DNA from 2 places in the Schaalia sp. HMT-172 genome. Region 2 is predicted to be linked to the other one. Evidence: riboswitches for the same ligand, from Rfam matches in the RefSeq annotation. Region 2 holds a riboswitch; the other holds the start of a gene.
What was found. Region 2 has a riboswitch for ZMP and ZTP ahead of glyA (serine hydroxymethyltransferase). Riboswitches for the same ligand answer to the same signal wherever they lie in the genome.
Positions count from the first base shown of each region.

Region 1: another riboswitch for ZMP and ZTP. It lies ahead of purH (bifunctional phosphoribosylaminoimidazolecarboxamide formyltransferase/IMP cyclohydrolase); the one in region 2 lies ahead of glyA (serine hydroxymethyltransferase).

Region 1 covers NZ_CP130058.1:597,127-601,501, forward strand. Annotated here, with positions in the region: gene QU663_RS02390 (DUF6350 family protein) at 1-1,171, shown strand, start outside; ZMP/ZTP riboswitch at 1,247-1,331, shown strand; gene purH (bifunctional phosphoribosylaminoimidazolecarboxamide formyltransferase/IMP cyclohydrolase) at 1,356-3,197, shown strand; gene QU663_RS02400 (biotin transporter BioY) at 3,346-3,930, shown strand; gene guaA (glutamine-hydrolyzing GMP synthase) at 4,083-4,375, shown strand, end outside.
Region 2 covers NZ_CP130058.1:1,922,296-1,926,670, forward strand. Annotated here, with positions in the region: gene QU663_RS08040 (bifunctional methylenetetrahydrofolate dehydrogenase/methenyltetrahydrofolate cyclohydrolase) at 30-938, opposite strand; gene glyA (serine hydroxymethyltransferase) at 935-2,224, opposite strand; ZMP/ZTP riboswitch at 2,263-2,348, opposite strand; gene QU663_RS08050 (sugar transferase) at 2,657-3,352, shown strand; gene QU663_RS08055 (WecB/TagA/CpsF family glycosyltransferase) at 4,181-4,375, opposite strand, start outside.

The DNA.
Region 1 (4,375 bases), 1.2 Mb from region 2:
GATTGTTCTCGTGCGGATTCTGCTGCGCACGACGGCCGGTTTTCCCCGGTCGTCGGCGTTGTTCGCGGTTCCGGGTTTCGTGTTGACGTCGTGGTTCTTGTCGGGCACGTCGGGCGCGAGTTCGCAGTGGTGGACGGGCACGATTGGGGCGGTCCTCATTCCGCTGATCGCTTCGGTGTGGTTCGTGGTGTCGAGTTTTTCGCGCGATCATGATGCGCCGACGATGCAGCATTGGATTTCCGGTGGTTTCAAGATGGGTGGCCTGCTTGTGGTGGCGACCGTCGCGGCGTCGTCGGTGGCGGCTGTGGTTGCGCTTGTGGCCGGGTGGGGTCGGGCGAGTGGCATCCAGGAGTTGCTCGGTGCGTCCTCGGGTGTGGACACGGCGTTCATTGTGGGCGTGCAGGTGGCGTTCGCGCCGACGGTTATGGCGTGGGCGGCGGCCTGGTGGTCGGGTGTTGGTTTCATGACGGCGACGGATTCGCTGCATTCGCCGACGGTGGTGGATCCGGGTCCGATTCCGCCGATTCCGCTGTTGGGTATGGTTCCGCAGACGGCGCCGGGTCATTGGGTGGTGCTGGTTCCGATTGCGCTGGGTGTGGGGCTCGGCGTGGTGTCGTCGCGTCTTTTCCGCCGTTCGCACGTGTTGCATCAGAGCGCGCAGGGGGTGTTGGCCTCGTGTGTGTTCGCGTCGGTGGTTGCGCTGTGGATGTGGAGTTCGACGATGAGCTTGGGCTCGGTGCGCCTGGTGTCGATGGGTCCGCGCGTGGGGTGGGCGACGCTCGCCCTCGTGCTCGAGATCGCGCTGCCGGCGCTGATCATCACGCTGGCGACTCATCCGACGACGCTTGCGTTGGTTGGTCGGGGCGCGGGGCGTGTGCGTTCGGAGGGGGAGGCGCTGCGTCGTCGCCATGCTGAGCGTTTGTCCCGTGAGGCTGCCACGGCCTCGTTGATCGATCGGGAGGAGGGCGACTGTGCGTCCGGCGCGGACGAGGCCTGGGCTGAGGCTTCCGCGCCCGCGGCGACGGGGGACACAACTGCGGGCGCCGAGGCCGGGGCGGAGCCGGAGGAGCAGGGTGCCGAGCCCGCGCAGGAGGGCGCGGACGAGGGTGCGGGCGTTGTCGCCGAGGAGGGCGAGGAGCCGGTGAGCGGCCGGGACCAGGGCGGCGCGTGAGTGGTGGCGCGCTGGGTGATCGTGACGCGGTCGACGCCCGCGGGTGGCTGACGCGGGCTGTGGCCTGAACTAGACTGGAGGTGCCGCGACTGGCGAGGGTGGATGACCACCGGGGAGCGGCTGCATGTCCCGCGAGGCGTCGCCCGCCTGGGCGCCTGGGTTTGGCTCTCAACCTGGAGGAACTATGTCCGTTTCGCTGGACAACCTGGAACCCATTGACGTGCGCCCGATTAAGCGGGCCCTGATTTCTGTGTATGACAAGACGGGCTTGGAGGACCTGGCGCGCGCGCTGGGCGAGGCCGGCGTGGAGATTGTGTCCACGGGCTCGACGGCTGCCCGCATCGCGGCCGCCGGCGTGGCCGTCACCCCGGTCGACGACGTGACGGGTTTCCCCGAGGTGCTCGAGGGGCGCGTGAAGACCCTGCATCCCTTCATTCATTCCGGCATCCTGGCCGATCAGCGTAAGGCCGCGCATCGCGAGCAGATTGCGCAGCTGGGGATCCAGGCGTTTGACCTGGTCGTGTGCAACCTGTACCCCTTCCAGGACACGGTCGCGTCGGGCGCTTCTTTCGACGAGTGCGTCGAGCAGATCGACATCGGTGGCCCGTCCATGGTGCGAGCCGCCGCGAAGAATCACCCGTCGGTCGCGGTCGTGACGTCCCCGGAGCGTTACGCGGATGTGGCCGAGGCCGTGGCGGGGGAGGGCTTCACCCTTGAGCAGCGCCGCGCGCTGGCCGCCGAGGCTTTCGCGCACACGGCGACCTACGACTTGGCGATCGCCGGATGGTTCGCCGACGAGCTGGATCTCGAGGACGTGCGCGAGACCCTCGACGAGGCCGCCGAGTCTCACCTGGATGCCTCGGACGCGGCGTTCCTGGAGTCGCTGGGATACCAGGCCGAGGAAGACTACGTGGTGGAGGCTACCGAGGAGGAGGGGCAGGCCTCGGGCATGCCCGTGTTCGTGGCCGACGCGTTCGAGCGCGTGGAGTCGCTGCGCTACGGCGAGAATCCGCATCAGGGCGCGGCCGTGTACCGAGAGATCGACGAGTCCTTCGAGGACGAGGGGGCCGACGACGAGGCCCTGGCCCCGGGCATCGCGAACGCGCGCCAGCTGCACGGTAAGGCCATGAGTTACAACAACTACACGGACGGCGATGCGGCCCTGCGCGCCGCCTACGATCATGAGCGTCCCTGCGTCGCGATCATCAAGCACGCGAATCCCTGCGGTATCGCCGTGGCGGACGATGTGGCCGAGGCCCACCGCCTGGCGCACGCCTGCGACCCCGTGTCGGCCTTCGGCGGCGTCATCGCTGTGAATCGCCCGGTGAGCGTGGAGCTGGCCCGCCAGATTGTCCCGATCTTCACCGAGGTCGTGCTTGCCCCCGATTACGAGGAGGGCGCGCTCGAGGTGCTGAGCGCGAAGAAGAACCTGCGTGTCCTGCAGGTCGAGCCCCCGGTTCGCGGCTCGTACGAGTTCAAGCAGATCAGCGGCGGCCTGCTGGTCCAGGAGCGCGACGATATCGACGCGCCCGGAGACTCGCCGGAGAACTGGACGCTTGCGGCTGGTGCTCCCGCCGACGAGGCGACGCTGGCGGACCTGGAGTTTGCGTGGCGCACGGTGCGTGCGGTGCGTTCGAACGCGATTCTGCTGGTCAAGGATGGCGCCTCGGTGGGCGTGGGCATGGGCCAGGTGAACCGCGTGGACTCGTGCAAGCTGGCGGTTGAGCGTGCGAACACGCTGGGCTCGCGTTCGACGGGTGACGCGGCGGCCTCCACCGTGGACAGCGCGGGTGGCGCTCGCGCGTCCGAGGTGGTGGGAGAGGCTCCTGAGCAGCGTTCCGTCGGCGCGGTTGCCGCGTCGGATGCGTTCTTCCCCTTCGCGGACGGCCTGCAGGTGCTCATCGACGCGGGTGTGAAGGCGGTCGTCCAGCCGGGTGGTTCCGTGCGTGACCAGGAGTCGATTGATGCGGCGAACGCTGCGGGCATCACGATGTACCTGACGGGAACGCGTCACTTCGCGCACTGATCTGTCCCGCTCATGGGCCCCAGGGGGCGGGCGCCGGTGCGGCGCTCGCCCCCTGTGATGTGCTCGGGTGTGCTTGACAGGGGCAGTGATACCGGTGTCTAATTCAATTATTGAATAAAAGGCCGTTGGCCCCGTCGAAAGGCACCGCATGTCCACGCTGACCGTCGCCCCCGCCGCCGCGCGCGAAAACCGCGTCCTCGCCGACCGCCTCGGTGGCACTATCGCCCGCGAATTCGCCCTGGTGGCAGCCGGAACAATCGCCATGATCGTGCTGGCCCGCATCTCGATCCCGCTGCCCTTCACGCCCGTGCCGGTCTCGCTCGGCACGCTCGGTGCCCTCTCGGTCGGCACGACCCTCGGCGCGCGCCGAGGCCTCGTCTCCGTCGCCGCCTACGCTCTCCTCGGCATCGCGGGCGCACCGGTCTTCACCGGCACGAACGTCGGCTGGGCCTTCGCCTCGTTCGGCTACATCCTCGGCTATTTCCTGGTCGCCGCGATCGCCGGCCTGGCCGCCCAGCGCGGCGCCGACCGCCGCGTGCTCACCATGGCACCGACCGCCCTCGCATCCATCTTCTCCGTGTACGTCCTGGGCCTGGCGTGGATGATTCCCTTCGCGCACATGACCATCGAGCAGGGCATCATGAAGGGTTTCGTGCCCTTCATTGTCGGCGACCTGGTCAAGGCCGCCGTCGCCGCCGGGCTTTTCCCCGTGCTGCGCTCCATCCTCCGCTGAGCCGCGCGCTCCAGCGCAACGCGAGTCGGCCTCGTCCCCTCCCGGGGGCGGGGCCGCCCCGTATCCGCGGACAAAAGCGCGGTGACATGCGCTATGGCGCGCGACGGCGCGGGGTGAGCGCGGGTAGCATGGGGAGGGTGAACGCTACTGACATGCATCCCGTCCTCGTCGTCGACTTCGGCGCGCAGTATGCCCAGCTGATCGCACGCCGCGTGCGTGAGGCCAACGTCTACTCCGAGATCGTCCCCCACACCATGAGCGTGGCGGACATGCTCGCCAAGGAGCCCGCCGCCATCATCCTGTCCGGCGGCCCGTCCTCCGTCTACGAGGAGGGTGCCCCCTCCGTCGATCCCGCGATCTTTGAGGCCGGCGTGCCCGTCCTGGGCATCTGCTACGGCTTCCAGACCATGGCGCACGCCCTGGGTGGCACGGTGGGTCGCACGGG
Region 2 (4,375 bases):
CCCCGTTTCTTGAGGCTACGCACCGCCGGTCAGCTCGCGCCGATTCCCGCCTGGCGTTCCGCGGCCTCGACGACGTTCGTGACGAGCAGGGCCCGCGTCATCGGGCCGACGCCGCCGGGGTTCGGGCTGATCCACGCGGCGACCTGGTCCACTCCGTCGGCGACGTCGCCCTTCAGGCGAGCCTTGCCGTCTGCGTCTCTCACGCGGCTCACGCCCACATCGAGGACGACAGCGCCGGGGGCGACCATGTCGGCGGTGATGATCCCAGCGGACCCCGCCGCTGCGACGATCACGTCCGCCCGGCGCACGTGCTCTGCGAGGTTTTCGGTGCCCGTGTGGCACACGTCGACCGTGGCATTGACTTCCTTGCGCATGAGGAGCAAGCCGATCGAGCGACCCACGGTCACGCCACGGCCGACGACGCATACGTTCTTTCCGGCCAGGTCGATCCCGTGGCGCTCCACGAGCTCGATGACCGCGCGCGGAGTGCACGGCAGCGGCGACTCGATGGGACCCGAGCCTCGCAGCACGAGGCGTCCGAGATTCATCGGATGCAGACCATCCGCATCCTTCGCGGGATCGATACGCTCCAGAACGGCGTTCGTGTCGATCCCGCGAGGCAACGGCAGCTGCACGATGTAGCCCGTGCACGCGGGGTCAGCGTTAAGCTGATCGATCGCGGCCTCCACCTGCTCCTGCGTTGCGTCGGCGGGCAGATCCACGCGGATCGACTCGGCGCCGATCTCGGCGCAGTCGCGGTGCTTGCCCGCGACGTAGGCGACCGAGCCGGGGTCCTCGCCTACCAAGATCGTCCCGAGGCCCGGGACAACCCCGGCCTCGCGCAGGCGACCCACGCGCTCCTTGAGCTCCGCCTTAATGGCGGCCGCGGTCGCGGTGCCGTCCAGGACGCGTGCGCCGCCCTCCCAGGGAGCCCTCACTGCTCGAGCCCCGCGTAGAGGGGATGCTTGTCCGTGAGCTTCTTGACGCGGGCGCGCAGCGCATCCACCTCAACGTTGCCGCCGGAGGCACCCTGCGTCAGCGTCGTGCCGATGATATCCGCGACCTCCGCGAAGTCCTCCGCGTCGAATCCGCGCGAGGCCAGGGCGGGCGTGCCGATGCGCAGGCCCGAGGTGACGGCCGGCGGACGCGGGTCGAAGGGCACCGCGTTGCGGTTGACCGTAATACCGACCTCGTGCAGCAGATCCTCGGCCTGCTGGCCGTTGAGCTCGGACTCGACCAAGTCGACCAGGACCAGGTGGACGTCGGTGCCGCCGGTGACCAGCTTGATACCGGCATTCTTGGCGTCGTCGGCGCCCAGGCGCTCGGCCAGGATCTGCGCACCTTCGAGCGTGCGGCGCTGGCGATCCTTGAACTCCTCGGTCTGAGCGACCTTCATGGCAATGGCCTTCGCGGCGATCACGTGCATGAGGGGGCCGCCCTGCTGGCCGGGGAACACGGCAGAATTGAGCTTCTTGCCCCACTGCTCGCCGCGCGAGGAGAGGATCATGCCGGAACGAGGCCCGCCCAGGGTCTTGTGGACCGTCGTCGTGACGACGTCGGCGTAGGGAACGGGGTTCGGGTGCAGGCCGGCGGCCACGAGGCCGGCGAAGTGCGCCATGTCAACCCAGAGGGCGGCGCCGACCTCGTCCGCGATATCGCGGAAGGCTTGGAAGTCGAGGTGACGAGGGTAGGCCGACCAGCCGGCGATGATGACGCGCGGGCGCTCCGCCAGGGCGGCCTCACGCACCTTTTCGGGTTCGATGCGCATCGTCTCACGATCCACCTCATAGGCGACTGCACGATAGTTCTTACCCGAGAAGTTCAGGCGCATGCCGTGGGTGAGGTGGCCACCGTGGGCCAGGGACAGGCCCAGAATAGGGTCACCGACGTTCGCCATCGCCATCAGCGCGGCCGCGTTGGCCTGAGCTCCCGCGTGGGGCTGGACATTGACGTAGTCGCCACCGAAAACCTGCTTGGCGCGCTCGATCGCGAGCGACTCGGCGACGTCCACAAACTCACAGCCGCCGTAGTAGCGGCGACCCGGGTAGCCCTCCGCATACTTGTTCGTGAGGACCGAGCCCTGCGCCTGCAAAACGGCGCGCGGAACGAAGTTCTCCGAGGCGATCATCTCGAGGGTGCCGCGCTGACGCTCCAGTTCGGAGTCCAGCACTGCCTGGATCTCGGGGTCCAGTTGCGCCAGCGTCATGTCGTTGAGGGAATCCATCGGGTTCTCCTGTTGATCATTCGATTGTGATAACAGCAACTTGTAGCCCAGGCGGGCGGCTATCGATGCCGATGCGTCGCTCCCCGGTGGTTGCCCACCTCAATCGCCAGTCACGACACGTCTTCAAGTCTATCTCGTGGCGTTTAGCTGCGCATTCTTCCACCATGTCAGGAAGCTACCACTTGGTCATCAGAGATCTTTGGCCACACTGCGAGACCGCTCCGGTGTAGGAAATCACAGCCCATTTTCGCTTGTACTTAACCCTTTGGTTAGCAAATAAGTTAACCGTATGGATAGACTAGGGTTAACACCTAACGGTGACTGAGGCGCACAAGGGTTATTTACTCGGTAAATATCCCGATCTGGAGGGAAAAGCTCCCTCTAACCGACCTACAGTATTTGAGTTTGAGGAAGTAGAAGGAAGACGCACAGATGACAACTTTGACGAAGCCAACTGCACGCGCCGCATCGACGGCACTCGCGCTCGAGCATGCGTCGGATTTTGCCGCGTCCGCCGACAACGCGATCAAGCGGATGTGCGACATTTTCGCCTCGCTTCTGGGCATTATTCTGCTGACCCCGGTCTGGATCATCGTCGCCCTGGCGGTGCGCCTGAACGACGGAGGTCCCGCCTTCTTCACGCAGGAGCGCGTGGGCCTCAACGGGACGACTTTTACCATGTTTAAGTTCCGCACCATGCGAGTGGACGCAGAGGCCATGAAGGCCTCCCTGGTGGAGGCCAACGAGGCCGACTCCAGCGCGGGAAATTCGATCATGTTCAAAATGACTAACGACCCCCGTATCACCCGCATCGGCGCCTTCCTGCGCAAGACCTCGATTGACGAGCTTCCCCAGCTTTTCAACGTTCTTCGCGGTGACATGTCTCTCGTCGGCCCACGCCCCCCGCTCCCCAGCGAGGTCGCTCAGTACGAGCCTCGCGTCATGGGCAAGTTCGCCGTGCGTCCGGGCATCACCGGCCTGTGGCAGATTTCGGGCCGCTCGAACCTCTCCTGGGATGAGACGGTCCACCTGGACCTGTCCTACGCCCAGCACCGTTCCCTCACGCTCGATGCGTGGATCATGCTGCAGACGGTTCCCGCTCTGCTGCGTCACGAGGGGGCCTACTGATTCTTTCTGCGTGTGTGTGATTGGGTGAGGCCCGAGCCATCCGGCTCGGGCCTCACCCTTTCTCTGCGCTTGATGCCCTGCGCTTGATGCCCGTTCCCTCGGGTGCCGTCGCGAGCCGTATCCGCGCCCTTCACGGCGGCATGGACGACCGCGGCACCCTTCCGTCCCCCGCGCTGTGAGACACTGCGTGGGCGGCGATCACCGCGGCGTTCTTCGCCACCCACCGGCCGCAGAGGGGCACTCAACCCTACAGCTCGCCTCACAGGCGTGCGGCGCCGCCCTCCGGGCCGCCAGAGGCTCACTCGTGGACGCGCCGGCAGTGCAGCGAGAGAGTAATTCGTGCTGCGCGGGCGGTCACATGTTTGACAGCTTCGAGAGCGTGAGGCCGAAACTGAGGCGTTCAACACCACTGTCAATCATCAGATAACGGTTATTCCCCAAACATGAGGGACGTCTCAAGACACACCCCCGGCCCCGATCGCAGGGCTCCCCAATCGAGCGAACACTGACCTGCTGACCTGCTGCTTTTGCCCCTACGGGCTCCCTTCACGACAGACCAGCCGGACGTTGAAGGTACCCCTGCACTCCCAGACTCCTGACCGAGAGGACGCTGCGTATCGGCGTGTCGCCGGCGTGTCGAGGCTCTCATGCTGCAATTCCCCCTTGGCGGCCCGAGGGCGGCCGGATTCTAGGGTTGGCACCCAACGCACGCACCCACCGGGCGGACCTCCGCCACGCACGGCCCACAGAGCATACAAAAGGGGCGGGCCGGACCACACAAGGTCCGGCCCGCCCCTGCCGCTCACACGCGCGGGCGGAGCGCCCTGCTCAGGCCTGGCGACTCACGGCGAGCCCCAGATCGAAGAAGGAGCCCATCGCCTCAAGGCGGCTCACGAGCTGCGGCGCGTGAGCGATGAAGTCGAGGGCCTCGACCGTGTAGCGCTTCGTCAAACGCTTGGGCTCGTGCGCGATGCGCCACGCCCAGCCCAGGCGGGCGGCATGCACCCAGTCCGGGAAGTAGTT